One region of the Paenibacillus sp. NPDC057967 genome, then DNA from elsewhere that is predicted to be linked to it. Evidence: riboswitches for the same ligand, from Rfam matches in the RefSeq annotation. Region 1 holds a riboswitch; each other region holds the start of a gene.
What was found. Region 1 has a riboswitch for ZMP and ZTP ahead of ACFVSO_RS05070 (GNAT family N-acetyltransferase). Riboswitches for the same ligand answer to the same signal wherever they lie in the genome.
Positions count from the first base shown of each region.

Region 2: linked by a shared signal. The riboswitch ahead of ACFVSO_RS06120 (bifunctional 5,10-methylenetetrahydrofolate dehydrogenase/5,10-methenyltetrahydrofolate cyclohydrolase) and the one ahead of ACFVSO_RS05070 (GNAT family N-acetyltransferase) in region 1 are both predicted to bind ZMP and ZTP.
Region 3: linked by a shared signal. The riboswitch ahead of rpiB (ribose 5-phosphate isomerase B) and the one ahead of ACFVSO_RS05070 (GNAT family N-acetyltransferase) in region 1 are both predicted to bind ZMP and ZTP.

Region 1 covers NZ_JBHVQB010000002.1:129,897-139,789, forward strand. Annotated here, with positions in the region: gene ACFVSO_RS05040 (Leu/Phe/Val dehydrogenase) at 52-1,080, opposite strand; gene ACFVSO_RS05045 (potassium channel family protein) at 1,313-1,663, shown strand; gene ACFVSO_RS05050 (serine hydrolase domain-containing protein) at 1,748-2,863, opposite strand; gene ACFVSO_RS05055 (PadR family transcriptional regulator) at 2,979-3,497, shown strand; gene ACFVSO_RS05060 (DEAD/DEAH box helicase) at 3,637-5,340, shown strand; gene ACFVSO_RS05065 (hypothetical protein) at 5,587-6,216, shown strand; ZMP/ZTP riboswitch at 6,260-6,341, shown strand; gene ACFVSO_RS05070 (GNAT family N-acetyltransferase) at 6,385-7,494, shown strand; gene ACFVSO_RS05075 (LytTR family DNA-binding domain-containing protein) at 7,791-8,228, shown strand; gene ACFVSO_RS05080 (hypothetical protein) at 8,240-8,677, shown strand; gene ACFVSO_RS05085 (ABC transporter ATP-binding protein) at 8,670-9,584, shown strand; gene ACFVSO_RS05090 (ABC transporter permease) at 9,584-9,893, shown strand, end outside.
Region 2 covers NZ_JBHVQB010000002.1:372,797-382,689, reverse strand. Annotated here, with positions in the region: gene ACFVSO_RS06180 (ABC transporter ATP-binding protein) at 1-30, opposite strand, end outside; gene ACFVSO_RS06175 (ABC transporter permease) at 47-829, opposite strand; gene ACFVSO_RS06170 (ABC transporter permease) at 826-1,644, opposite strand; gene ACFVSO_RS06165 (phosphatase PAP2 family protein) at 1,780-2,442, opposite strand; gene bshB2 (bacillithiol biosynthesis deacetylase BshB2) at 2,461-3,120, opposite strand; gene ACFVSO_RS06155 (YojF family protein) at 3,143-3,487, opposite strand; gene ACFVSO_RS06150 (YjjG family noncanonical pyrimidine nucleotidase) at 3,581-4,279, opposite strand; gene ACFVSO_RS06145 (class I SAM-dependent methyltransferase) at 4,411-5,178, opposite strand; gene ACFVSO_RS06140 (DUF2164 domain-containing protein) at 5,264-5,521, opposite strand; gene ACFVSO_RS06135 (histidine--tRNA ligase) at 5,610-6,899, opposite strand; gene ACFVSO_RS06130 (OsmC family protein) at 7,160-7,558, opposite strand; gene ACFVSO_RS06125 (hypothetical protein) at 7,941-8,081, opposite strand; ZMP/ZTP riboswitch at 8,247-8,332, shown strand; gene ACFVSO_RS06120 (bifunctional 5,10-methylenetetrahydrofolate dehydrogenase/5,10-methenyltetrahydrofolate cyclohydrolase) at 8,413-9,273, shown strand; gene ACFVSO_RS06115 (cyclodeaminase/cyclohydrolase family protein) at 9,270-9,893, shown strand, end outside.
Region 3 covers NZ_JBHVQB010000010.1:60,944-70,836, forward strand. Annotated here, with positions in the region: gene spoIIR (stage II sporulation protein R) at 119-847, shown strand; gene ACFVSO_RS24065 (L-threonylcarbamoyladenylate synthase) at 1,011-2,099, shown strand; gene ACFVSO_RS24070 (manganese efflux pump MntP) at 2,166-2,723, shown strand; gene ACFVSO_RS24075 (low molecular weight protein arginine phosphatase) at 2,764-3,345, shown strand; ZMP/ZTP riboswitch at 3,406-3,487, shown strand; gene rpiB (ribose 5-phosphate isomerase B) at 3,613-4,071, shown strand; gene ACFVSO_RS24085 (TIGR01440 family protein) at 4,103-4,708, shown strand; gene ACFVSO_RS24090 (serine hydroxymethyltransferase) at 4,795-6,042, shown strand; gene ACFVSO_RS24095 (peptide ABC transporter substrate-binding protein) at 6,945-8,621, shown strand; gene ACFVSO_RS24100 (ABC transporter permease) at 8,747-9,679, shown strand; gene ACFVSO_RS24105 (ABC transporter permease) at 9,683-9,893, shown strand, end outside.

The DNA.
Region 1 (9,893 bases):
GCGGGCTTGGAGGCTTCTGATTTGTGATGGCAGGTCGGTGCGGCAGGGTGGTTAGTAGCGGAACAGGCTTTCCGCCAAGCGGTCCGCCGCGAGCGATGTAGGTATGCCCTGGGCTTCGGCAAGGTCGTATATGCTGAATAGCGTACGGTAGATGGACTCTACGTTGCGCTTCGCCTCCGCAGCGTCTCCACCGCTCAGTTCCGAAGCGGTTACGATAATGCCGCCCGCATTAATGACATAGTCAGGGGCATACAGAATGCCGCGCTTCTGGAGCTTGCTGCCATGCCGTTCCTCCGCCAGCTGGTTGTTGGCTGCTCCTGCGACGATTCGGCAATTCAGTCTGCCGATTGCCCCATCGTCGAGCACGCCTCCGAGTGCACAAGGAGCGAGAACATCACACGGTGCCGAGACAATATGTTCCGGTCGGGCGACGGACGCTCCGAATTCCTTTGCGGCCATTCGGACTCGTCCGGCATCAATGTCCGCTACCGTGAGTCTGGCTCCAGCATCCTTTAAGTAACGGCAGAGGTGATAGCCTACCTTGCCTAGTCCCTGCACGGCGACACTTCGGTGCAGCAGCGATTCGGAGCCGAAGAGGCGCTTCAGCGATGCCTGGATGCCGAGACATACCCCGTAGGCAGTCATCTTGGCGGTCAGATCCCCGACTGCCCCCAGTGAGCCGCTGACGTCCGTGACGAAGGCCGTCTCTTCAAGCACCGTATCCATGTCTGCGACGGTTGAGCCCAGGTCCATGCCGGTAATGTATTGCCCCTGCAGCTTCTGGATATGCTTTCCTAATGTACGAAACAGAGCCTCGCGAGGTCCTGCTTCAGGGGAATCCAGAATAACAGCCTTGCCGCCTCCATAAGGAACTCCGGCCAGTGCGGATTTATAGGTCATGCTCCGGGCCAGTCTGAGCGCGTCTTCGACGGCTTCCTTATCGCTCGCGTATTGCCGAATCCGGCACCCGCCAAGCGCTGGGCCGAGCCTCGTATTATGAATGGCGACGATGGCTTTGAACCCGATCGATCGGTCCTGAAGGAATAGAAGCTGCTCATATTCGTCTCTCCATGCGTTCATACTCTCGCCCCTTTCGATATCCTACAGCTTATTCCGGCGGGCGAATCCTGGTTTGGACACGGACGCCCGGGCGTGGAGGGAGCGGTTCTTTTTTGGAGAGAAAGCTTTCTTTAATAGAGGGTGAAGATTCGTTTTTACAATAGAAGGGTTGGACAGGCATTGGACGAAGCTGCGATCTATGATTTATTCTATAGGTCTGATTGTTCAATGTTCGAGAGAAGGAGTTCATGCTATGGTATCATTCCTCTTAACCGTGAAGCGCCTGCTTAGCGGTCTCTGGCGGTCATTCAAGCTGAAAAACTTTCAAGCTTTGTTTATATTGGTCGTCGTCATGCTTTTGTCGGGTACGGTGTTTTTTGTCAGGAACGAAGGCTTGTCCATCATCGACGCGCTGTATGTCTGCGTCCTGACGCTCAGCACAGTAGGCCACCCTACATTTGAGCCTCAGACGGTTCTAGGTAAGTTGTTCATGATGCTCTACGTTATCGTAGGAACGGGACTGTTCCTTGGATTGATCGGGCACATCGCTTACTCGCTTATTAAGCAGCCTGAGCGCAAGCCGGGGAAGAAAGAAGAGGAATAAGCCGTAGGCGCCATGCCGGGGATATATCCATTATGCAGAAACAACAGGCACGCAATCCCGGATTGCGTGCCTGTTGTTTGAGGGCTAATGGTCTTGCGTTTTCTTCAGTTCGTTCATAATGGCGATAAGCGCATTGAAGCTCGGGCGCATGGCCGCGTCGGAGCCGAAGTTGAGCGCGATATGGGTATCGCTTGCAGGATCATAGTGAAGATGGGCGGCAGTAATGCCGAGATGTCCTCTTAGCCGGGGGTATCCCCGCAGCAGAAAAAATAACCTTTCGAAACGGATCTCCATCATCCCGAGCCCATAATAGATGCCGGGACGGAATTGATAGGGGAACGCCGCTAATTGCTGCAGCGTGGAGGGGGCGATCAGTTTCCCTCCATGGAGTGCTTTGCTGAAAGTGAGCAGATCGTCTGTCGTCGAGACGATTCCTCCCCCTGACCAGTCGCAGCTCAGGCTGTTGAAGCCGCTTATGTCCTGTCTTTTGAACCAGAGCGGAGAGATGGGGGGAGCAGGGACATTCATGGGCTCAGTATGAAACATCAGATAGGTGTCTCTCAGCTCCATCGGCTCAAAGATTTGTGTACGAAGAAGGCTGCCAAAAGAACGGCCGGACACTTTCTCGATAAGCTGCCCTAGCAGAATATAGCCGGTATCCGAATACAGGAACTGCTTGCCGGGCGGGCCTACTGCCTTTTGTCGCTCTCTTGTAAAGGCAATGAGATCGGATGGTTGCCATAGCCGCTCCGTATCGGACAAGATACTGTCGGCGAACAGCCGTCCGCTGGTGACAGGACCATCAAAATAATCGCCAATCCCCGATGTATGGTTAAGCAGGTGGCTGACCGTCACGTCTGAGGCATAGTCGCGTCCTTGGTAAAGGAACAATCGATCCAGCTCCCCTTGTTTGAAGTAAGAGGCGATGCGATTGTTTAATCCGATATGCCCCTGGTCAGCCAACATGCCTATAATCGTCATCGTAAAAAGCTTGCCGATGCTGGCGATATGATATGGTTTGGATTCGCCTGGAAAGCGGTAGTCGATGCCAAGCAAGGGAGAGCAGATCCGGCCCTGCACCTCAGCTTTATGCCCTTTAGGCACGCCAAATCCTTTTTGCTCATACTTTTGGAAAATGTGATCCAACCGCCCTGTAAGCTTGGGGTTGTTTAATGAGGTTAATCCTGTTTTTGCGGTCATGCTGCAACCTCCTGTCGTTCTTTTTCTTATCCCTAATAGATATATTGCTAATAGCGGTATTTGATTACTGCGGCAATCGGGACGGATCGGCGGTGAGGAGTTGGAGCATGTCATCTTGGGACTGTTGATGATTCAGAACCAGACCTTGTATGAGCTGCATCAAAGCTTTAAGCGGGGAATCTCCTTGTTCTACAGCGCGAGCTACGGCAGTTTGCAGACGGCGCTGAAGAAGCTGCTGGACAAGGAGCGGGTCGCTTGCGCGGAGCTTGTGGAGAACGGGCGTCTTAAGAAGGTGTATCGCGTGCTCCCGGCAGGCAGAGAGGAGTTTCTTCGCTGGATGAAGAGCGAGACGCCGGATCATAAGCTGGAAGTAACGGCGTTGTCGAAGCTGTTTTTTCTGGGGCATGTAGAAGATAGGACGGACAAGCAAAGCATCATTGATGAGATTTTGGTTAAGCTGGAGCGGACATGGGATGGTCTTAAGCGGATGGAATGGGAATTAGAGGGGGTAGAAGTGCCGGAGCCGTACCGGGGTATCTTCCGATATCAGCTGTTGACGCTGAATTATGGCCTGGGAGCGCATCGCTATGCAAGGGATTGGTTCGGGAGACTGAGGGAGGAACTGCAGGAATAAGGGCGCCGGAGTTGGGGGAATAGGTGCAAATTACGGAACATATTCGAATGTTTCTACTATTTTACACTTATTTGTGGTATCCTTAGACGCTATATACGATTACAACACATACGCGTGTTCAAATAGGAGAACGACACTAATGAATTTTCAAGAATTAAAGCTTATTCAGCCCATTCTGCAAGCCTTGAGCAAAGAAAACTATACAGCGCCTACACCGATTCAGGAACGCTCGATTCCGTCCGTACTGGCAGGCCGGGACCTGCTAGGCTGCGCGCAGACGGGAACGGGCAAGACAGCAGCATTTTCACTGCCGATGATTCAGCTGCTGAGCGGCAGCATGGAGCGGGTAAGGAGAGAACGCCCGATCCGGGGATTGATTCTGTCGCCAACGAGAGAGCTGGCGCTGCAAATCTCGGACAATATTCAAGCGTACAGCCAGTTCACGCAGGTGAGCTGCCTGGCGATCGTAGGCGGCGTCTCCCAGAGCGGACAAGAACGCGCGCTGGCCCAAGGCACCGATATTCTGATTGCTACGCCGGGCCGTCTGATGGACCTGCTGAACCAAAAGGTGATCCATCTGGGCGCGGTAGAGATGTTAGTCCTGGACGAAGCGGATCGCATGCTGGACATGGGGTTCATCAACGATGTCAAAAAAATCATTGCCAAGCTGCCAGCTAAGCGTCAGACACTGTTCTTCTCGGCAACGATGCCGCCGGAAATCGCGCATCTTGCAGACAGTCTGCTCACGGACCCGATTAAGGTGGAAGTAACGCCTGTATCGTCAACGGTAGATCGCATTCATCAATCGCTATATCTGGTGGACAAGGAGAACAAGCAGTCGCTGCTGAACGAGCTGCTCACGGATCAGTCGATCGTATCCGCGCTGGTGTTCACGCGCACGAAGCATGGCGCGGACCGCGTCGCCCGCGGACTGAACAAGCAGCGGATTACGGCGCAGGCTATTCATGGCGACAAGTCGCAGAATGCGCGCCAGAACGCGCTGAATAACTTCAAGAGCGGCGCGACTCGCGTGCTCGTAGCGACGGATATCGCAGCAAGAGGAATTGATGTGGAGGAGCTGTCGCATGTCATCAACTTCAATCTGCCGAACATTCCGGAGACCTACGTGCATCGAATTGGTCGGACAGGACGCGCAGGCCATGACGGAACGGCAATCTCCTTCTGTGAGACGGATGAGCTTCCGTATCTGAAGGATATTGAGAAGCTGATCAAGAAGAAGATTCCGGTTGTTCAGGATCATCCCTATCCGATGAAAGGAGCCGCCCCTGCTGCGGCAGAGCAGGCTCCTTCGAAGTCGGCTTCCTCTGAAGCAAAGTCCTCCGAAGGCGCTGCAGGAAGCGGCAAGAAACCTCGCCGGAAGAAGAGCAAGCCGCAAGGAGCGGCAGCATCCGCAGTTGCGAGTGGGGCCGAACAGGCGAAGTCGCAGCCTAAGTCACAAAAGGCGGCATCGGGTGCCAGTGCGGCCGGTCAATCGAAGCCGCAGAATAAGCTGCAAACCGGGGAAGTCCGGCAGCCGGAGAACAAGCCGAGCCGCTCGAACGGTCCTAAGCCACAGGAGAAGAAGGAACAAGCGAAGCCGCAAGGGCAAGCCCCTGCGAAGCCGAGCCAGCCTCGTCCTGCAAAGGAAGACCGTCCTCGCGAGGGTCAAACCCAGCGGCAAGCGGGCAAGCCGGCTAGAACGCAGCAGCAGTCGAAGAGGCCGACTACAGCTGACCGTTATGCGAAGCCGCAGCTGCGTCAAGAAGTACACCAGGATTCGGGCAAGATTATATCGATTCTGCCTTCGCCGTGGTCGTCATTCTCCTCCAAATCAAAAAAATAGCTTGCCTCGATACGTGGCTGCTCGAAATATCCATAACAAAAAGCATTTGGGTTTTACCCAAATGCTTTTTTGTCATATTTAGGAGTCGCATAGCGGCAGGGATTGACTCTCTAAGCCTAATTTCTCGGCTTGCAGCTTCCTCGCGCGTTGCTGCGCTGGCGAACAAATCTTTAGCAGCTTATCATTTGTCGGATTTGAAACAAATCCGGCAGCTATCTTCGTCTATCGTTGCATAGGGGGGATAAGATGAGAAAACCGGTTTGGCTGACGATGGTTGTGTTAGCGTATTGGCTCCTGCTGCCTGGTCAAGCGATGGCGCTTTCTTGCGTGAAGCCTGGTCCAATCGAACAGCGGTATGAGACATATGATGGAGTTATTGTGGCGAAAGTGTTGAATGTAAAAGCGGGTCAGGAGGAACACACCATTCAATTGGAGGTTAAGCAAAGCTTCAAAGGGATCGAGGTTGACCGCCTAACGATTCTGGAAGATCGATATTGGGAGACGGACAGTCGCGTGAGCAAGGAAGGCGAGGAGTATCTGTACTATTTTAAAAATATCGACAGTCAGTGGGAGAATCAGCTTTGCTCGCCTACCGTAAAGTTATCGTTGGCAGACGCAGAGCTGGATTACTTGAAAGATAAGGAGCGTCAACTCCAACCAGCAAGCGAGCTGCCGACTGCAGATGCATCCCATGCCCCTGCAGCAACGGACACGACGGATGATGACGCAGAGAGCCGTCCGATCGCAAGCGATTCGGAAATGGGGCAGTTATCAGATTCGGGGAGGAGTACTTCAGCCGGGCTGATGGTCGGCTTGATTGCGGCCATAGTCATTATTCTAATTGTTGTACTGTTGGGAATGAGAAGAAGGAAATAAACGATTGACTTTTTCGTCAGAAAATTTATAATAGTCAGTAAATATTTGGATGTGTAACTGGCGAGAACGTAGATCACTACGGGGGAGCACATCTGTCATACAAGCCGTTCGCCTGGGCAAAGCATTTGATCATCGATCGAATGCTTTTTTATGTTCAAAGGAGCGATAATGATGGGAAAAGCTAAACAAGTAGCGGTGTTGATGTATGAGGGAGTGGATACGCTTGATCTGGCCGGGCCTTTTGATGTGTTTGCAGTAGCGAGCAATTGGGGACAAGATTTCTATGTCTATACGGCGGCTCTGGAGAAGAGGGAATGCCGCTCGATTAGCGGGATTACGCTTGTTCCGAGCTACAGCGCAGAGGATTGTCCGAGACCGGATATCCTGATCGTGCCGGGGGGCTGGGGAGCGCGCACGGAGATGCATAACGGGGCGATGACGGATTGGATTCGGAGCTTATCGAAGCAGGCTGAGCTCACGATATCTGTCTGCACCGGCGCGTTGCTGCTGGCTAAAGCGGGCTTACTGGACGGCCTGTCGGCAACAACCAACAGCCGCGCCATGAATCTGCTCCGTGAATCGGTGCCTGCCAGCACCCGCATCGTGGAGGGAGTGCGTTACGTGGACAACGGCAACATCATCCTCTCTGCAGGCGTGACGGCGGGCATCGATGCGGCGTTGCATGCGGTGGCGCGGTTAGCGGGAGAAGAGCGGGCGCTCGATACGGCAGCGAAGCTCGAATACCTATGGAATCGCGAAGCTCCTGTTCTGAATGCGCCATCTTCGCGAGCCATCCGCAGAGCGACCGCGGAGGATGCGGTGAAGCTGCGGGGCTTGTTGGAGGGAGCGGCCAGATGGATTCATTCGGCGCACGGCTTGCGGCAATGGCGCGAGGAGGATTTCACCCAAGAGACGGTCGACACATTCATCGGAGAGCAAGAGGTGTTCGTAACGGAGCGCGGTGAGGAACTGGTCGGCTGTTTCTCAGTTCACTGGTCATACGAAGAAATCTGGGGAGAGCGGTATCATGATGACGCAGGTTATGTTCATCGGCTGGCTGTCTCTCGGCGGTATAAGGGAGAAGGAGTCGGTCAAGAGCTGCTGGAATGGGCGGAGGGATACATCCGCAGCAAAGGCAAGCGCTGGCTTCGTCTCGACTGTATGGCGGACAATCCTGGTCTGAACCGGTATTATCAAAGCCAAGGCTTTGATCTGCAAGGACGCTTCGATGGAGAAGGCTGGAGCGCGAATCTGTATGAACGGAGAATCGCGGACTAACCATACGGACGCCGCAGGATGGTCATCAGGCTTTTCGAACAAGCATCTAATCTGCTGCGATTATATGATGATGACCATGCCGCTCTGTCGTGCGCTGAAAGCTGCGAATTATGCGAACGAATTAACCCGGTATGCTTGCAAGACCCGGTGCCTGCTGGCGCCGGGTTATTGTTGTTTGTGTGCATTTCACCCCATCCTATATGCAACTGACCGTGCAAGGCCTTGAAGTGCGGGCCAAAGATGGTATTCTGAGTTACAGAAAAGCGGAATCGGCAAGCCGGGGAGGAGCTGTAAGTTTGAAGCTTATTATAGACCAGTCATTGGAGCATCAGGACGTCGAAATTACGATTAAGTGCGGCATCATAGACGAAAATTTGGAGCGTCTTATTGCTCAGATCAGATTGTATTCATTCTCCATTACAGGCAAGAAGGATGGACGCAGCCATCTGATACGGCTGGAGGATGTCTATTACTTTGAATCCACGGATAACAAGACATTCCTATACCGCGAAAAGGATGTATACGAATGCCATTACAAGCTGTACGAACTGGAAGAGCATTTGGCGAACAGCCATTTTGTACGCATAAGCAAGTCCTGCATCCTGAATATTGCGATGTTGGCTAATGTGCGGGCGCTGTTGAACGGCAAGTTCGAGGCGCAGCTTGTGAATAAAGAGAAGTTGATCATTAACCGCCATTATGTGCAGGCGATCAAAGACAAAATGCAGTTTTGAGGAGGGATGACATGTCTACATTTAAGAGTTATTTTACGATCAACTGTTATGCCTTTACGATCATTACGATTATTTATTCGATTTTGGTAAAAGCGGGGCTGTTCACACCGATGTCGGTCGATGACGTCTTTATCTACTTCCTGATGACTGTTAGCTTGTCGATCCTCATTGCGATTATCGATCTGCTGCCCATCAGAAGTTATGCTCTGACTTCCTTGATCCGAATAGCAGGCATTGTGGCGGTTGTGTTCACCATTGGGTATTCCTTTGAAATGTTTTCGTTTGAATGGAGATACGTAGGTCCGATACTGGGCATGATTCTGTTTACGTATTTTGCCGTTAGCGCCTTGCTGATGATTAGGGATCAAGCTGATGCCAGAGCGATTAACAAGCAGCTGTCGCAGCGTAAGCTGAATACGGAGCAGGTAAGGGGAGAGAAGCATGAATAAAATAATTGAAGTGAGTCAATTACGGAAATCGTTCGGCGAGCTGCAAGCTGTGAAGGGCATCGACTTTTATGTGGAGCAAGGCAGCATGTTCGCATTCCTGGGGCCCAATGGAGCCGGAAAGTCGACGACAATCGATATGCTGACGACGCAGCTGGAACCAGACGGCGGGGAAGTAAGCGTGGGTGGCTACAGGCTGGGCAAGGAGGATGACGGCATCCGCTCATCCATCGGTATCGTGTTCCAGGACAGCTTGCTCGATCCGTTCTTAACGGTGAAGGAGAACCTTTTCGTTCGGGGAAGCTTCTACAGGCTCCCGCGCAAGGAGCTGAGGGCATCGGTAGCGAGGGCAGTCGATGTGGCCGATGTCGGCGGATTCCTGGATCGGCCTTACGGCAAGCTGTCCGGTGGCCAGCGCAGGCGGGCCGATATTGCACGGGCGCTTATTCATGCGCCTTCCGTCCTGTTTCTTGACGAGCCAACTACCGGTCTGGACCCGCAGACGCGCAAGCATGTATGGACGACTATTCGCCAGCTGCAGAAGGAGCAGGGGATGACGATCTTTCTGACGACACATTACATGGAAGAGGCCGCTCAAGCTGATTACATTACGCTGATGGATCATGGCAAGCTGCTTGCCAAAGGAACGCCAAGCGAACTGAAGGATCGCTACGCCACCGATGTGCTGAAGCTGATACCGAGCAGCCCGGCCGAGCTGACCCAATATTTGAATGAAAGATCGTTGCCGCATGCGGTGCAAGGGGGCGTCTATCATATCCCGCTGAAGCGTACAGTAGATGCGCTGCCGCTTATTGAGGAATGCAAGGGAAATATTGCCGGCATTGAGATTATAAGCGGTTCAATGGATGATGTGTTTCTTAACTTGACAGGAACGGGGATGAGAGCGTAATGAATGTCATTGCCAGTCGTAATATCAAGCTTTTTTTTCGCGACCGCAGAAACGTGGTTATGTCCTTTATGTCCGTATTTATTATTCTCGGCCTTTATATTTTGTTTCTTGGAGATACGCTGAAGTCAGGCGTACCGGATTCGCCAGGCATCGGATTTCTGCTGGACAGCTGGGTGATGGCGGGCATTCTGGCGGTCACATCCGTCACCGCTACGCTTGGCGCGCTTGGCATTATGGTCGAGGATCGCACGCAGAACATATTGAAGGACTTCAAGGCCGCGCCAATCAAACGTTATGATCTAGTTGGAG
Region 2 (9,893 bases), 240 kb from region 1:
GGTTTTCGTTAACTGCTTTACTTCGATCATGCGATATCCTCTCCCCTTATCCGCCTGCGCTTGTATAGCTTTTCAGCATGTAATTCCAATAGACGATGCCTAATACCAAAAACATCACTGCTGCTCCCGCCGACCATGCCATCTCCCAGCCTGCGCGGCCAAGCAAAGCGGAAGCCGGCATAAAGGCGATCAGGCCGACCGGAATGACGAAGGTTAAAATATTTTGGAATGACTTGGCATAAATAGTGCCGGGATACAATCCGAAGTTTGTCACGGAATCAAAAATATCGTAAACTCGGCTGCTCCCTACCCAACGGAATAGCAAGCCTGACATAAAGAGAGAAAAAGCGCACAAAACAGCAAGTGAAGCCAGGAACAACCCCGCGAATTGCAGCCATCCAGCCAGAGCAGGCGCAGCTATACCCGACAGAGCGAAGCCGAACAAGACGCCGCCGCTAAGCAGCCTGCCGAAATCCTCCGGGTCCAGCCCGTTCAGCATCGTCATGAACAGCGTGGAGCGCGGCTTGAGCAGCAGCAGGTCAAAGGTGCCCTGGCGGACCAAACGCAGCGTTGTACCAACCATGCCGAAGAAAAGCGGGAATGCGATTCCTTTGGCCATACCGAATATGCCTTGAATCAGGAGCGCTTCATGCAGCGTCCAGCCCGGGAACGATACGCCGGAGCGATAGACGAGAAGCGTAATAAGCGGCACCATCAGGTCGCCCGCAATCATCAGGAAGAGACTAAGAAAGAAATGGCTGCGATAAGCCGTCTGCACGGCAATCTTCGTACGCATAACCGCGCCGATACACGACAGGATACCGCTCATACGCCCACCCCCGTAAACCTTCTCATCGCCTGCCGGCAAAGCAGCAGCATGATGCCGAACATAATCGCCGTCACTACGGCTTGCAAAGCTACAATGGCTGGAATCGTCATGGAATAACCCGCCAGCTCATATTCGCCAATAAATACCCGGGATGGGACGTACGTAATGAATTGAAAAGGTAGGAAAAAAAGCAGCTTCTGCGTCCACTCGGGGAAAAACGTCAGCGGAATGAACACGCCGGCGCTAATATCCTTGATCAGCATAATGACACGCCGAACGCCTTCCGCTCGAACGATCCAGAAGGCCGTCAAGCCAACACAGTAATTGACGATGAAATTCATGAGGAAGCTTAGCACGATCGACACGATCGCCCATAGCCAGTTGGCCGGCACCAGCTTGATGCCGAATACGAATAAGAAGAGAAAAAAAATAGGCACAAACTCAATCAGAAATCCAAGCGACCGGTGCCCCAGCTTCTGCGCAAGCGCATATACCCAGTGCGGCATCGGTCGCAAAGCGAAGGTGACGTATTGCCCCGAGCGCACCAGCATTTGCAAATTCCAGTCGGCGGAGTCATAAATGAAATAATTAACGACTGTTACCACGCCAAAATAGGCCAGAATCTGCTCCAGCGTAAAGCCGTTGATCTGACCTGTGCCGCCGTCATAGACAGCGTTCCATATAAAGTATTGCGTCAAAAAATAAACCGGTCCTACAAAAATCGATACTGCCATGTGCGATCGGTATACAAGCCATTCTTTGTATGTTGCAAGACCGATCGCCTGCATGGAACCGACTGCTCTGCCTAACCCCACGCCTATCCACCCCATGATCCTTTTTCGACATATTCTAAGGGAATCGACCACCCTCGTCTATAAGGACCATCATATTCCATTGAAAAGTGATAAAAATCATGGGGAAGTATATAGAACTAGGCGTTCATACCTATGTCATTGGGACAAATAAGAGCGCTGCTCTTCATACACAGCTTTGCTGCGGGACTTCAGCAGCCGTCCTGCCCAAGCGAAGATGACATGACCAAGCATAATTCCAGCGAATACGTCCATCACCACATGCTGCTTTACAAATACCGTCGACAAGATAATAGACCAGGTTATGATGCCAATCCCAATCTTCGTACCGCGCCCGATTTCCTTCGACTGGGTAGCGGCTCTGAACAGCAGATAGCTGGACAAGCAATGAATGCTTGGGAAGCAGTTGAACGGCGCATCATTCGTATACACAAATTGCACAAGCCAGCTCAGCAAGTCGTTGCCATCCAGCTCCGCTCTCGGCACCGTCGTCTGAAATATGGTATAGATGGCATAGCATATTAAGACACTAATGACATAGGCGAGCAGCGTCCGGTAATAGGTCGGACGATCTTTGAAGAAGAAAAAGATAAACGTAAGATACAGAAAAGGCATCCATATGGCGTAAGGAATGATGAAGATCTTCATAAACGGAATCAGATCATCCAAATCCGTATAGAGCATCCACACCTGGACCGGCTCCTGGTTAATTAAAGTGTAGATCAAACCTAAAGTCGGAATAGCAAGCAGCATCCATAGCGGATGGGCAAGCACCCTCTTCATTCCTTCCTTCGTTAGCATGGATTTCCCCCCGGTATTCTATGTTGTAAATCGATAGGTCCAAAAATGCTCCGTCCCAAAACGGGCTTCAATCTCTTGCTGAGACAGCTCATTCTTGCCAAGCAGCTCAGCCGCCTGGAACTGGGAACGGTGCGCTTGAATCGAAGCAAGCTTCTGCTTCAAGAAAGCTCTCACATCGTAATGAACATCCGGACGTCCGATGGCTTCCTCATGATTCCGCGAGAACGCCAGGCAATGGACCGTCGGCCGCTTCTCAGCCGGCATCTGGCCAATGACCCGAATAACCGCCGCGCCGCATGCGTCGTGATCCGGATGCACGCTGTAGCCGGGATAGAACGTCACCACAAGCGATGGAGACAGCTCTTCGATCAACTCGCCGATCCGCGCTTCCAGCAACTCCTGATCCTCGAATTCAATCGTTTTGTCATGAAAGCCAAGCAATCTGAGATCCTGTATGCCAATCGCCTGGCAAGAGGATTCAAGCTCAGCCTTTCGAATCGCAGGCAGCGTTACCCGCGTCGCAAACGGCGGGACGCCCATATTGCGGCCCATCTCACCAAGTGTCAGGCAAGCGTACGTAACGCGCGCCCCGTTATGAATATGCATCGCCAGCGTGCCGGACAAACCGAACGCTTCGTCATCCGGATGCGGCAATACAACTAAAATTTGTTGTTCCATTGTATGATTCATCTCCTCTCGCTTAAAAGGGCTCCGGGCTTAATTGCAGAGCTACGATCAGCTTCCCTTGGCTGTCGTGGCCAGCCATAATAAGCCGTTCGTTCTCTGCGTCCTCGTAATGCGTCAGCCCTTCCGAGTATACCCAGCCATGTGCCATCTTAAGACCAACCCGATAAGGCCCGTTGCCCGAGATTGACCCATGGTTGTAGCGAATCCTCGCGTTAGTCAGGAACGAGGCGGCAGGATGCTTCGAGCTGTCGATGTGGGCGGCATAGGCCCCCGTTGTCTGCTCGATATGAACATACAAGTCTTGATCTTTAAGCTTGTCTATAAGCTGCTGAACTCTCAATGGTTGGATAAGCTGCATCGAACTCTTCCTCTCGTTCTTAATCATGCCTGTAAAAGACTCCAATTTAAACTGGACATTGGTCCAGACCGAGCCTGGACTGGCGGCCCCTGTCTAGCCTAGACCGATAATCGGTATGAGCTCGCTTAAGTGATGAATTTCGTACTTCGGCTTGACCGCCGTCATATTCGGCTTCCTGAGCGGATTGTACCAGCACGTATCAATGCCCGCATTAATGCCGCCCTGCATATCCGAGGTTAGCGAATCGCCGACAATAAGCGCATTCCGGCTGCCCGTCAGATTCAGCTTGGCAAAAGCAAAGTCGAAGATGGCCGGATTCGGCTTCTGAATGCCGGCATCCTCCGATACAATAATATGCTCAAAGGCGTCCGCCAGCTCCGAACGGCCAATCCGGCTTAGCTGAACCTCTCTGATCCCGTTCGTAATGATCGCAAGCCGGTGTCCGCCTGCCAGAAGCTCCCGGCATATCTCCACGGCACCATCCATCAAAAACGAGCCTTCTCCCAAATATCGAAGATACGCTTGGCTGAATTCCTCAGCTGTCCAAGGAATCGTCAAGCCGTTATCGGCAATGAGTCTTGCGAATCGCTCGCTGCGCAGCAAGGCCAAATCAATGGCGCCCTGCTCATATTCCCGCCAAAGCTGCTGATTAATCGTCCTGTAGCTGCCCGTAAGCTGCTCGGATACCTCCAGCTTTGCCTCCCTGAACGATTCGGCCAGCGCGTGAGCCTCCGATTGCGCGTAATCATACAGCGTATCGTCGGCATCAAAGAAAATGACATCATAAGACATGATAAAATCCTCCTGCAATCTGTAAGCCGAATAAGCGATAAGATTTCCGGGCGCAAATGAACGTCCGCAAGGAACGGATCAGCAAGCTGGAACCGCACGAACGGTATCCTGCCGCAGCATCAGCTCTCCCGTTACTCCGCTTGCTTGCTGGCTATAATAAAAAATCGGTGTTCCTTGCTCGTGAAGTGTCCGTCCTTCTCGACCTTCTCCTGAAGCAAGCATAACTCATTATAACATTTTTCGACGGAAAACCCGGCAAACTCCCACTCCGCAATTTTCGCCAAATAAACAAAGGCCCCTACATCATAAAACCGCTGCTCCGGGAAAAACTCCGCGCTCTCATGGATGGTGAATCCCGCCGCTGCAAGCTCTCTCGAACTGTTCTCCAGATTGAACTGCGGATCTACGATCATCGCGCCTTCACCAAGCAAAAAACGGGACAGCTCACGGTTGTTCTGCCCGCCGACCTGCTGCGTAATAAACAAGCCGCCCGGCTTCAATACCCGGTAAACCTCTTCCGAATTGTACACCTCATGGCGGTTCATCACGAGATCGAACATTTCGTCTTCGAACGGCAGCGGATCATCGTCGGCATACACTTGCCTAATATCGATACCGTATGGAGGCAGCTTCTGCTGGCATAACGCCACATTCGGCGGATACGCCTCCGTCGCATAGGTCCGGCCTGGGGGAGGAGACAGCGACAAGAGGAACTCGCCTCCGCCGGTTCCCATGTCCAGCATAACCCTCTCATCGGTCATGCTGGCTTGCACAGCTTCTTTATAATTCCAGGGAAGCTCCTGTTCCCACACGCGATCCGCCATGTACGAGAAGTCCCATCCTTGAAAAACGTGCCGTTCTTCCGATAGCCAATATTGTTTTCTTTCCTCAGGCGTCATCGTCATCTCCCCTTACAGCATTATTTTCAAGACAATGTCTCTCTCTACGTCAGCAATTTGCCAAAGCGCCATTCAAGGTTGCTTGTTATTTGGCAGACGGAACCGGCCTCTCCAGCGCATATAAATCTTCCTCAATAGAAGCCATTCGCTCCTCAATAACACGTCTGGCGTCAACCATCGCTTGATTATAAATATAAGGAGCCAGCTCCTTCAGCATAAAATCAAGCATGTTCTCTCCGGCCAGCTGACCCATCTCCACCGACAGCTCATCATAAGCGTATTGCTGAAGATTGGAGACGAGCTGCAGCTTCTGTTCCCTCGGCAATTTCAAAGGCACCATCATAAAATCCCCTTTCTATTCATCCTTTTCTTCCTTCGATCATATCACAGGAGCCGCGGGTCCACGATATCCCGTTTGAACGAGCGCATGATTAGCCAGAAGACTGCGCCAGAATCGTTGCAGCCGCCTCTTGCACGGCGAGAAGAGATTCCTTCGACTCCCGCATATCCTTCAGTCGCACTTCCCCCTTCGCCGCTTCATCGCCCCCTACCAGAACCACGTAGCGTATGTCCTTGTCCGAGGCTGCGGCCAGTGATTTCTTCAGCTTGCGGCTGCCCGTCTCCAGGGCGGTTCGGATACCAGCACGCCGCAGCTCCTCCGCCGCTTTCAATGCTCCGGTCTTGCCCTCCTCGCCGATCGGCACAACTATCGCTTGCACTGACGGCAGTACAAGCGGCCGCTCCCTGAGCACCTCCAGGATGGACTCCATTCCGAAAGAGAGACCTACCGTAGGATACGACACATCCTCCCTGCCGATCATCTTCCCTATAATGGCGTCATAACGTCCCCCTGCGCCCAGACTTGAGGTGAATACGCCGCTCGCATCAAATATTTCGTACACCGTACCGGTATAGAAGGACAGTCCGCGAGACAGGAACGGGTCGAAGATACAAGTCTGCTCCAGACCAAGCTCGCTTATCAGTTTCTCCAGCGCCGCAGCTTCTCGCGCACCTGGCGAATCCGAAATCCCGTACCGGGATGCAATAGCTTCCAAAGAAAGCTTCTCTCCCGAAGCGAACGCCAGCATCGCTTGCTTGACGCCATCGCTGATTCCCTTTTGCGCCAGCTCTTGCTCCACGCCTTCCAGCCCGATTTTGGCGAGCTTATCGAGCGTCAGTATGACAGAGGACAGTTCGTCCTCCGGCACCCCCATAGCTGCAAGCGCGTCCCCAAGAAAACGCCGGTTATTCCACCGCAGCACAATGGGAATGTCTAAGCGTCCAAACGCATCGACCGCGAGCTGCATCAGCTCGGCCTCGGCTTCCGGTCCGGCAATGCCGACCATATCGACATCGCATTGCAAAAACTCCCTGAGGCGTCCTTTTTTGACGGGACCGTCGCGGAATACTTTTCCGATCTCATAACGTTTGTACGGCATCTCCAGACCCGGGTTGAGCGCAATGGTTTTGGCGAACGGGATGGTCAAATCGTAGCGCAGGCCCAGACTGCGGTTGCCCTGATCGGTCAGCCTGTACATTTCCTTCAAAATTTCGTCCCCGCCCGCATATTTGGATGCAAGCAGATCCAGCTCATTGAGCACCGCTGTCTCCATTCCCTTGAAGGTGTACAGCTCGAATAGTTCCGTGAGCACATCCTGCACTTTTTTTCTAAGCGCCTGATCCGGTCCGAAAAAATCATAGGTTCCTTTGACATTTTGCATAACTGTCAGCTCCTTTTTTGAATTGAGGTGTGAACATAAAAAAACGCGCAGGACCTCTTGGTCCTGCGCGCTTCATATCTCGCAGGGAGGCCAACGCGAAATGCGTTAGCCCGCCCTGATTCAATCAGGTGTGCTAACGCTGCTTGTGATGATGAAGTTGATTCAGCTTGGATATACGCATAGCTATAAACCCCTTCATAACATAAAGTAATGCCGATTATAGCGGATTGAATAAGATCATGCAAGCGGCAGCCTGCCCATTAAGATAGATGGTATTCGACCGTCTCTATAGCTACTTCACTCTTCAGCGAATTACTGATGGCGCATGCCTGCTCGACGATGGCAATCAGCTTGTCCTTGTAATTCGGCTCGATGGTAGATGGCAGCTTCACCCGTACCGTAAAGCTGGTAAAGGCGTTGAGCTCCCTGTCCGTCTTCCTCGCCGTCACTTCTACGCTGAGCGGAAACCGCCCGAATTCAACCCCATCCGTCTCCAGCTTCTGCTGAAGCGAGATCGAGACACAAAGACCAAGCGCCGATTCCAGCAGCTCCTGGGGCGACAGCCCGCTTTGGTTATGTCCGTTGCTGCCGATTAACTGCAAGCCCGCTTCGTTATAGATTTCATTTTGTCCGTTCATCAGTTGGATTCTGGTAGTCATGATAATCTCCTTTCATTACACCGAGCGGCAAGCCATAGAGATTTGGCGATATCAATAGAACGCTCCTTACGAACCTTTAGTTCAACTTTTATAAAACAAATTTCTATGTTTTCCGTTATTTTTCGATGAATGACGAGGTTTTTTGACAAAATAAATTCAGAGTAACCGCATAGTATTAATGTAATGGCAAAATAGTAATGCACTTTAATAAGCGTGTCAACCTATAGCTTTTAATAGTAATGGCCTTATAGCCCCGTGGAGAGAGGCGCATTACGTCAATTTTTTATACTTTTCATGAATGTAAGTGCTTTATTTCACGCTCACACCCTCTTCATAGGGAATAAATTGTAATAAATATTTTTCGAAAAGTTGCATACTACTCCTAACGCAAGGGATAAATGAGCTCAATTGTCCCCTCCATGCGAAGTTGCTCATGCATCATATCGTTATGATCCGCTCCGACGATGCACAGAATCCGTTCCCCCACATGCTGCTTCACCGCGTTCTTCACACGCTGCACCATGTTCAAATGCCTGCATACCCATCTGAACAAATGAGCTTGCGGATTTATTTAATAATTTAATGATTATCAAATTAGATATTAAATGAATTCATAAGAGTGAAGTCTTTTTTTGTCAATCATCTTGACCTCAAATTCGATTGCGGACATAATAGGTGATATAAAAATAACGTCGTATGCGACTGGCGAAAAGAGTGGAATAAACCACGAGGAAGCATACGAACGGAATGGATCCGTTCGCCTGGGAGAAGTATCTGCAGTCGGCTCGTCATGAGCTGATGCGGATGCTTTTTTTCGTTTTATTCGAAAATTACCCGCTGAGGAGGATGCAAGGATGGCATTGTTGATGAAGGCAAAAGAAGCTGCTGATCGAGTTTACATGGAGATTATGACTGAAGTGAGTGAGCTTGGCATGCAAGGTATTCAGCCCTATCTGGCGACAATTATTGTCGAAGGAGACCCCGCTTCCGCCTATTATGCAGAAGCAAAGCGCAGGATCGCCGAACGGCTTGGCGTATCCTTCCACCTACATGCATTCAAAGCCGACGTAGAAGAAGCCGAAATTATCGCGCTCATCCGTCGGTTGAACGAAGACGCATCCATTCATGGCATTATGGTGGAGCTTCCTCTGCCGCAGCATATCTCGGCGAGGAGAGTGGAACGGGAAATTCGGCCGAGCAAAGATATCGACGGCGTAACGCCGCAAAACAAACTGGCAACCCTGACGGGAGAAGACGGCCTATATCCCGCTACTCCCCAGGCCTGCATCCATCTGCTGAAGCACTATGGATTTTCATTGGAAGGCAAAAACGTAACGTTGGTCGGAAGAGGCCAGACCGTCGGCCTTCCTCTATTCCACCTGCTTCAGCGGGAGCAGGCTACTGTCACCGTCTGTCATTCTCGCACGCCAGACATCGCTTCGCATCTCAGCCATGCAGATATTGCTTTTCTAGCCGTTGGCAGGCCGAATAGAATGACCTCCGCTATGGTTCATGACAGACTGATCGTTGTGGACGCTGGCATCAACGAAACAGAGGACGGCCGTATTGCTGGAGATGGTGCCGCTGACCTGGATGCTTATGTCGCTGCCGTCTCCCCGGTGCCAGGCGGGGTAGGCACGCTGACGACAGCAGTCCTGTTCCAAAATTTGATGAAAGCCATTCGCATCCAACAAGGCGAGGAGGAGCAAATATGAGCAATGTATCATGGGATGATTCCATCCGCCGCTTCCTGCACCAGGCAGGGAGCCCTGATCCTACTCCCGGCGGCGGCAGTGTTGCCGCGTTAGTCGCGGCGCTCGGCGCTTCCATGACGGCAATGGCCGGCAGCTTGTCCCAAGGGGAGAAGTTCGCAGCCTATGAGGCGCAGATTCAAGAGACATTGTCGGAGATGCGACGCCTATCCGCTGCATCAGAAGAGCTGCTTCATGCGGACATCGAGTCGTTCAACGGCTACATGGCGGCATTAAAGCTGCCAAAAGCAACAGAGGACGAGAAGGCTTCGCGCAAGCTTGCCCTGGAGTCCGCCACCCTGCATGCCATTGAGGTTCCGCTTCGACTTATGAGATTATGCCGGGATGGCATAACCAGCACTGCCGCTATTGCCGACTCTGCCAACAAGCATGTCATCTCTGACCTTGGCATCGGCGTTATCTTGTTCGAAGCGGCAGCTCGCTCCGCCCTGCTCACCGTGGAGATAAATCTCCGTTCTATGCCGGAGTCGGCTATGAAGAGCCGTTATGCCGAGCAGGCTGCTGCGCTTATGGACGAGATGGAGTTGCGATGCAAGGCTGTTCTGCATACAGCCCGTCAGAGA
Region 3 (9,893 bases), on a different contig from region 1:
CTTGAATTTATAATAGCCTGATAGGTTTATAGATTTGCCTTCACGGGCATAATGACGGATAGAGACGTTCCGGAACGCAAGCAGACGCACCGGCGGGTGCGCGAGAGGAGCTTGTGTCATGTCCCGTACTTATTCCTATTCTTCCTATCGTTCGGTTTCCCCTTTTCGTTTTCCTTATCGCAAATCCTATGGCTTTATTATAATGATTTTGATGGTATTGATCATGAGCTGGGAATCGCAACAAATGGATGCTGCCTTGGCAAAGGGCGGAATTCCCGAAGAAGCGATCCGGCTTCGTATATTGGCTCATTCGGACAGTCCGTCCGATCAGCTTGTTAAGCGTGTTGTGCGTGATGAAGTTGTAAAAGCAATGAATAGCTGGGCGACTGGGCAGCAGACGATCGAAGAAGCCCGTGCGACTATTCAGTCCAAGCTGCCGGAGCTGCAGCAGCTCGTAGCGAGTGTGCTGCAGAACAGGGGCTTCGTCTATGATTCCAGTGCTGAGCTTGGTCTGGTTGAATTTCCGACCAAAATGTACGGCAACAAAGTTTATCCTGCAGGCCAATATGAAGCGCTGCTGATTACAATCGGGGAAGGACAAGGGCAAAACTGGTGGTGCGTGCTGTTTCCTCCACTATGCTTTGTTGACGCTGTGTCAGGTGAAGCTTCAGCGGCATCCGGTCCCGTGCAAGAAAGCGCTGCGGTGACAGTGTCAGCAGACTCGGATACAGCAGACAATGATGTCACAGCAGCGGCTGAGAATCATGGAACGGACGCGCCGAAAGCAAAGTTTTTTCTATGGGAGCTGCTGCAGTCGCTGATTGACTGGATTAAATCCTTGTTCTAAGATTCCCCATTGCGCGCCGTTATTCCTAGCTCAATAGGAATGATGGCGTTTTTCCTTTATTCGTACAGCGTGGTTCCTGATGAGAGGCGCTCTATTCCATTGGGATTATGCTATAATAGCGGTGATATGGACACTATAGGCAAAGTAAGAGGATTGAATAGATATGGCAATTAATACGAATGTTTGGATCGTTCAAGATAAAGAACAAACCGCCAGTTGTGACAATAAGGCAGGAGAAGCGCTGCGGGAGGCCGCTGACATCTTGAGACAGGGCGGACTTGTTGCCTTTCCTACGGAGACGGTATACGGGCTTGGAGCCAATGCGCTCAACACGGAAGCTGTGTCAGGCATCTTTCAGGCCAAGGGAAGGCCGTCGGACAACCCGCTTATCGTACACGTGGCTCGCGAGACGGACTTGGACGCGCTGGTCCTCCCTTATCCGCCGCTTGCGGGGCGTCTGATGAAGCGGTTCTGGCCGGGACCGCTTACGATCGTGCTGCCGGTTCGTCCGGATGTATTGTCACCCCTTGTGACAGCCAATCTTCGGACGGTTGGCATCCGCATGCCCGATCATCCTGTTGCACTGGAGCTGATCAAGCTGGCAGGATGCCCGGTAGCCGCACCGAGTGCGAATCGCTCCGGCAGGCCCAGCCCGACAGTTGCCGGGCATGTGATGGAGGATTTGTCTGGACGCATAGATGGCATCTTGGATGGCGGTGCTACTGGCGTCGGACTGGAATCGACAGTGGTCGAGCTGGAAGGAGAACGGGGCATTCGCGTATTAAGACCGGGCGGCGTGACGGAAGAAGCGCTTCGCCTTGCTTTCCCCGATGCGGAGATCATCAGCGAGCCTGAGTCAAGCGCAGAGCCAGAGAAACCGAGATCGCCTGGCATGAAGTATACGCATTATGCGCCGAAAGGCGAGCTTTCCATCATACAGGGTCAGCCCGAGGCTGTCATCTCGTATGTGAATGAACAGGCCAGACAGTCGAAGGCAGACGGTGTGGTTACCGGCGTGCTGTCCTTCAGTGAGCGGTCAAGCCGTTATGAGGCCGATCTTGTGCTGGATCTCGGCAGCGAGAGCAAGCTGGAGGAAGCAGCCCATCGCCTCTACGGAGCGCTTCGTCAATTCGATGAAGCTGGGATTGGCCGCATATGGTCCGAGGCTTGTCTCTCGGAAGGGATTGGCGGCGCACTTATGAACCGCCTGGTGAAGGCAGCCGGCGGTACGATCATTGCAATAGACAAGTAGTATGTTTGTCCCTATGTCCGCATATGTTGGTTAGTAAGTGCGGCCATACATAGGGGAGATGTGCGAATGGACGTTAGTGCGTATATGGGGCAGTTTTTGACGCTGCTCATTATTGCTGTGGCGCTTGGATTCGATGCGTTCTCGCTCGGTCTTGGCATTGGACTGAAGGGCATTCGACTGCTTGATATAGTAAAGCTTGGCGCAGTTATTGGACTTTTTCATATTCTAATGCCTATCGGAGGTTTGCTGACAGGCCAATTCGTGAGCGGGCTGCTGGGCAGTGTCGCCACGACCGCCGCCGGTATCTTGCTCCTCCTGCTTGGAGGTCATATGATCTACAGCTCGATCCGCGGGGAAGGCGTGCCGACCTTCAACCATCGTTCGTCGCTGGGGCTGCTTGTCCTGGCTCTAAGTGTTAGCGTTGATGCTTTTTCGGTAGGTGTAACGCTAGGGATGTTTTCCGCCGACTTATGGCTAACCATATTGTTATTCGGCTTTTTTGGCGGGATGATGTCCATGCTGGGCCTATTGCTAGGTCGCAAGGTAAGCAGCAAGCTGGGTGAATATGGGGAGGCTTGCGGCGGCGCCATATTGCTTGTGTTCGGCCTATTATTTATTGTCTAATGTAGTGTAAGGTAACCGTTCATACAAAGGAGCTGGCGCAATGAAACGTATTTTGTTCGTCTGTACAGGAAATACTTGCCGTTCGCCCATGGCGGAGGCTTTGCTTCGTCGCCATGCCGCAGTGCGGGGCATTACGTTAGCTGTCCGCTCAGCGGGCGTATCCACGATCGACGGCTTGCCGATCTCATCGAATACCTTATCCACGCTCAGGCTCAGGGACATTGAGCATGCAGGCTCCTCGCGTGCGATAACCGCTGAGGCTGTGGATTGGGCGGATTTGATTTTAACCATGACCTCCAGCCATAAGCGTTCTTTGCTTCATTATCATCCGGGTGCGGTCGACAAGACATATACGCTCAAAGAGTTCGCCTATCAGGATGACAGCGTGCTGCAGGATATATTGGAGCTGGAGGGTCTTTATACCGAAATGCAGATGAAAAGCGCGCTTGGCCAGCAGCTCAGCACATCCGAGAGACAGCGTCTGTTGGAGCTGGAGCAGCGTATTCCAAGCTTCGATATCGCCGATCCGTTCGGAGGGACGCAATCCGTCTATGACAGCTGCTCCCGCGAGATTGAAGCTTCCATTCAGAAGCTCCTCGACAAGCTGTCGAAACGTCCGTAATTAGACGTTCGAAACGATTGATTTCTGAACAGATATGAGCTATGATGATGGAGACAAAAGAGTTTCCGATGTAACTGGCGACGGAAGTGGGCTAACCACGGTGGAGCATCGGAATATACGGCCGGTCGCCTGGGCAAAGAGCAGCATGCTGAATAAGCATGTCTTGCTCTTTTTTTCGTCTTTTTGGCCGGAACAAGGTATACTATCACCATAGGTTATTTGCAGGAAGCAATGACTCTTACAACTTAAGGCAGGATGGTGTTCACATTGAAGATTGCGATTGGCGCCGATCACGGCGGTTACCGTTTGAAGGATGAGCTTGTTCCGATTATTGAAGCACTGGGTCATGAGATTGAGGATGTTGGCTGCGATTGCGAGCAGTCGGTCGACTACCCCGATTATGCGCTGCCGGTATGCGAGATGGTGGCTAGCGGCAAGGCGGATCGCGGCATATTGATTTGCGGTACAGGCATTGGCATGTCCATCGCTGCGAATAAGTATCCAGGCATTCGCTGTGCGTTGGTGCATGATATTTTCTCGGCCAAAGCGACTCGGGAGCATAATGATACGAATGTCTTAGCTATGGGCGAGCGCGTCATCGGACCTGGTGTAGCCGGAGAGATTGTGAAAGTGTGGCTGGAGACGCCATTCTCGAATGCGGGTCGCCATGCAGGCCGCATCGACAAAGTTATGCAACTGGAGAAGCGCTTCTCCATTCATCCCTAACAGCTGGTTTCAGGGAAGGAGGCGTGACTGAATGAGCAAGGAACCTAATGAGCAACAAGCGGCAATTGCCGGGCAAGTAGAGACCGTTGTCAGAGAGCTCGCGCTAGCCGGCAAGCTGGGAGCGGGTCATCTCCTGATTATTGGGGTAAGTACGAGTGAGGTGCTTGGTCATCGAATCGGTACATCGGGAGCCGTGGAGACGGCGGCGGCTGTCTATGCAGGCGTCGAAGCGGTCAGAAAGCAGATTCCGTTTGTTCCTGTGTACCAGTGCTGCGAGCATCTGAATCGGGCATTGGTTATCGAAGAAGATGAGGCCGTGCAGCGCGGACTTGACGTTGTCTATGCTGTACCTGTGCCGAAGGCGGGAGGCTCCATGGCGGCCTATGCATACGGCCAATTCGCCAAGCCTTGTCTGGTTGAGCAATTGACAGCACATGCGGGCATCGACATTGGCGATACTTTCATCGGTATGCATTTGAAGCGGGTTGCCGTTCCAGTGAGACCGTCCATTAAGACGATTGGCGAAGCTCACGTTACGATGGCGATCACGAGGCCAAAGCTAATCGGCGGAGCGAGAGCGGTCTACGACGAGAGCAGCAGCTTGAGAGCAGAACAAAAAGCCGGGCTATGCGAGTGAGTAAGGTGATTGCGCGAAGGACGCTTTGGCGATATGAAAGTGTGTTTTCGCTATTATACAAGCATTGATACAAGGAGGAACTAAAGGTGGAACAATTACGCAAGCAAGATCCAGAAGTATTGAAGGCGATGGGCCTTGAGCTTCAACGCCAACGCGACAACATTGAACTAATCGCATCGGAGAATATCGTAAGCGAAGCGGTACTGGAGGCTATGGGCTCTGTACTGACGAACAAATACGCGGAAGGCTATCCGGGCAAACGCTACTATGGCGGTTGCGAGCATGTCGATATCGTCGAAGATATCGCGCGCGATCGTGCGAAGGAACTGTTCGGCGCTGAGCATGTTAACGTACAGCCGCATTCCGGCGCACAAGCGAATATGGCGGTATACCTGGCTGCGCTGAAGCCTGGCGATACGGTGCTTGGTATGAACCTGGCTCATGGCGGCCACTTGACGCATGGCAGCCCTGTCAACGCTTCCGGCTTGCTGTACAACTTCGTGGCATACGGCGTTCAAGAAGATTCCTTCACCATTGATTATGAAGAAGTGCGCAAGCTTGCTTTCAAGCATCGCCCTCGCATGATCGTTGCAGGCGCTAGTGCTTACCCGCGCATTATCGATTTCGAAAAACTCGGCCAGATTGCCAACGAAGTAGGCGCTTTGTTCATGGTCGACATGGCGCATATCGCAGGTCTGGTTGCAGCTGGTCTGCATCCAAGTCCGGTTCCGCATGCTCACTTTGTTACGACTACGACGCACAAGACGCTTCGCGGACCTCGCGGCGGCATGATTATGTGCAGAAAAGCTTGGGCGGCAGCTATCGATAAAGCGGTATTCCCAGGTTCCCAAGGCGGTCCTCTGATGCATATTATCGCTGCAAAAGCGGTAGCATTCGGCGAGGCTCTGCAGCCTTCTTTCAAAGAGTATCAACAGAATGTCGTGACCAATGCCAAAGTTCTGTCTGAAGAGCTGGTCTCCAAAGGCATCAACATCGTATCTGGTGGCACGGACAACCACTTGATGCTGATTGATACGCGCAACCTGAATATTACAGGAAAAGTTGCGGAGCATGTTCTTGATCAAATAGGCATTACGGTGAATAAAAATGCAATTCCTTTCGATCCAACTAGCCCGTTTGTGACAAGCGGAATTCGTGTAGGTACGCCTGCAGCGACTGCTCGCGGCATGAATGAAGATGCCATGAAGGTAATCGCAGAGGTAATCGCATTGGTTCTGAAGAACCCGGAAGATCAAGCAGTGCTGGATCAAGCCAAAGGCATGGTACGCGATCTGACGGCTAAGTTCCCGCTTTACCCGGGTATCACATACTAATAAAAGGTCCCATTAGAAAGCTCTCGGCTATGAAAGCCGGGAGCTTTTTTGTATTCGAAAAAAACAAATGATGGAAATAGTGTAAAAAAGAGATGGTAAATGATTATGGAGTGTAATAGTTGGTCAAAATCATTATAAGTTTATATAGTTGAAGAAAGTGTTCTCATAAGATCATTTGGTAACTTTTTACGTGTGCTGCAATTGTTCATAAAAAGGTTTAGTATAAGATGGCGTAAGGGCGATCAAGTACGCAGTATTAGCTTATTCAGAGCCAAGTGTTTCAAAAAAAGAATATCAGGGTATGAAATGAAGGGAAAAAACGAACGATAGACTTGGTTTATTGGAAATCGATGGTTTTTTATTTCATTCATATATGAAATATTATAAATTCCATAATATACCAATTAAGGAAAATGAAAATTGAAGGGAATGCCTAATCGAATAAGCGCATAACATGAGTTTCAACCCGTCGAATTGACGTGTGCAAAATGAGTTTCTTCTATAATATACGTTAAAGCCGTATTGTGTTAATGCACATATGTATTAACACAGGGTCGGGTTATTGCATACAAGCATTAATGCTAGCCTGCATTAATGCTTGTATGCATTAATTCTAGAATGTTTTAACGCTTATATGTACTGACGTAGTAAAGACAAGCCGGAATGAATAATTAATCCACTTCGCTCATAAATTCTCTCCAATAGGACATAGTAAAAACGTTTGTTGGAAGGATTTAAGCGCATCGAATAGTTGACAATTGTTCAATTGAAGTTGTATATTGTTTAACGTCGAATAATTATTAAAACCATGTTAATTATTGTTACATCCATGCAATATGTGAGCGTTATCTCATTACTTACGGTTTTAAAAAAATTATTATAGAAAGTGGGAGTTGATGTTGGTGAAAGAAAATTTCAAAAAGCCAGTGCAATTCATGCTTGTGCTCGTAATCGCCTTCAGCATGCTGCTCGCAGCTTGCTCTAGCGATAACAACAAGCCAACGCCTTCGAACAACGGCGGCGCGAACAACGGGGGAGAGACAAAAGCACCTCAAGAGTTCCGTTTCACACTTGCGAGCGAGCCACCTAGCTTGGATCCTGCACTGATGACGGACGCTCAGTCCAGCATCGTAGCTGCAGGTCTTTACGAAGGTCTTACTCGTCTGAACACTAAAGGCGAGCCTGAGAATGCACTTGCAAAAGAAATCAAGGCTTCTGAAGACGGCAAAACATACACGATCACCCTTCGCGAAGATGCAAAGTGGAGCAATGGTGACCCTGTAACTGCGCATGACTTTGAATTTGCTTGGAAACGTTCTTTGAACCCAGAGACAGCTTCCGAATACGCATACATGTTGTTCTACCTGGAGAACGGCGAGAAATACAACTCCGGTGAAGGTTCCGCTGACGAAGTAGGCGTTAAGGCTACTGGCGATTACACGCTGGAAGTTAAACTGTACACGCCAGCTCCTTACTTCCCAAGCCTTCTGGCTCACTACACCTACCTGCCAGTTCACCAGGCTACTGTAGAAGGTGCTGCTGATTGGGCTGCGGAAGCGAAAACGATCGTATCGAACGGTCCTTTCCTTTTGAAACAATGGGCTCATGCTGACAAGCTGGTCCTTGAGAAAAACCCTGACTATTACAACAAAGATGCGATCAACTTCGACAAAGTTACCATTTCCCTTGTTGAAGACGAGAACACGGTTTACCAATTGTATGAAACAAACAAAATCGACTGGATCGGTGCTCAAGCTGGTTCCGTACCAACGGATCTGACGAAAAAACTGGTCGACGAAGGCAAAGCTGAAGTGACAGCTGTTGCATCGACTTACTACTACCTGTTCAACAACAACAAAGTACCATTCAACAACGCAAAAGTTCGTAAAGCATTCTCGATGTCCATCGACCGTCAATCCCTGATTGACAACGTGGCTCAAGCGAACCAACAACCGGCATTCGGTCTGGTACCGCCATCCATTGCTGGTCCAGAAGGCAAAATGTTCCGCGAAGTATATCCGGATAGCTACTTCCAAGAAAACACAGAAGAAGCAAAAAAATTGCTTGAAGAAGGTCTGACTGAACTTGGTCTGACTGCATTCCCTGAAGTAACGCTTCTGTACAACACTTCCGAAGGCCACAAGAAACTGGCTGAGGCTGTTGTTGACATGTGGCGTAAGAGCCTGGGCGTAGAAGTGAAGCTGGCTAACCAAGAATGGGGTACATTCCTGGAATCCAGAAAAGCGGGTCAATTCGATATCGCACGTTCCGGCTGGGGCGCTGACATCAACCACCCGATCAACTTCACGTATGACCTGATTCACCCGAAATCCGGCAACAATGACGGCAAATACAACAACCCTAAAGTTGAGCAATTGCTTGACGGTTCCCTGGTAGCTGAGTCGGCTGAGGAAAGCATGAAAATGATGGCTGAAGCTGAGAAAATCGCTATCCAAGAAGACATGGGCGTATTGCCAGCATACTACTACACAACTGTAACAATGGTTAAAGAAGGCTTCGAAGGCGTAATCTCTGACTATGCTGGCCACCTTGACTGGGTACACGGTAGCAAGAAATAGGTCACTCAACCTGTCCTATCTATAGCGACTAACTTAGAGTAACTTAAGTTCCAGAAGGGTATATATAGTCACTATATATACCCTTTTGAAATGGAAATAAAGATTGTGAGAGAGTGGGTGATCGTGTGCTCCGTTACATTTCAGGTAAGTTTGTTTTCATGCTCATATCTTTGTTTTTACTCGTAACGGTGACATTCTTGCTTATGAATGCCATCCCCGGCAGCCCGCTGCAATCGGAGAAGGCAACAAGCGAGGCCGTTCAGAAAAACTTGGAAGCGTATTACGGCTTGGATAAGCCGCTTTATGTACAGTATGGCACCTATCTAAAAAACCTTGTTCAAGGTGATATGGGTATCTCCATGAAGAAAAAGTTCCAATCCGTTGATAAGATGATTTCCCAATCGTTTGGTCCTTCTCTTCGATTAGGTCTTTCCGCGCTTGTCACATCCGTAATTGTTGGATGCATCTTGGGTATTCTCGCGGCCATGTATCATCGTAAGCTGCTTGATAACTTGGCCATGTCATTAGCCGTTATTGGCTTAGCTATACCGAGTATCGTACTCGCACCTGTCATGCAATATTCCCTGGCGACCAAGCTAGGGTGGTTTAATGTAGCTGGATTGAACGGTCCTATGGATTATGTGTTGCCGACCATTGCTTTGGCATCAGGTCCGATCGCATTTATCGCAAGGCTTCTTAGATCGACGATGATTGAAGTATTGAACGCTGATTTTATTAAAACTGCCAAATCCAAAGGGCTTTCCGGATATGTCATCATCGTGAGGCATGCATTGCGGAATTCGATGCTTCCGGTCGTAACGTATTTGGGTTATCTGACCGCCGGTATTATTACCGGTTCCGTAGTCGTTGAGAAAATTTTCGCGATTCCGGGCATCGGAAAGCACTTTGTTACTAGTGTCATAGATCGTGATTACCCGTTAATTATGGGCATTACCATTTTTTACGCCGTGATTCTCATGGTAAGTCGTTTCTTGGCGGATATCGCTTATGTTCTAGTGGATCCGCGCATGCGCGCCGGCGGAAAGGTGGGTAAATAACCGATGTCAAACCTGAATTCCAATCATAAAGAACGTTCGGATTCCTTAACGCCAGATATGTTCGAGAAGCTGGAGCGTGCGGAAGTGCGCGTCGACGAAGCGGGTCGAGCCAGCTTAACGGCATGGCAAGACATCAAGATGCGTCTGATGGGCAATAAGCTTGCGATGGCAGGTTTCTGGATTATCATTACACTGGTCTTGGTGGCCATTTTTA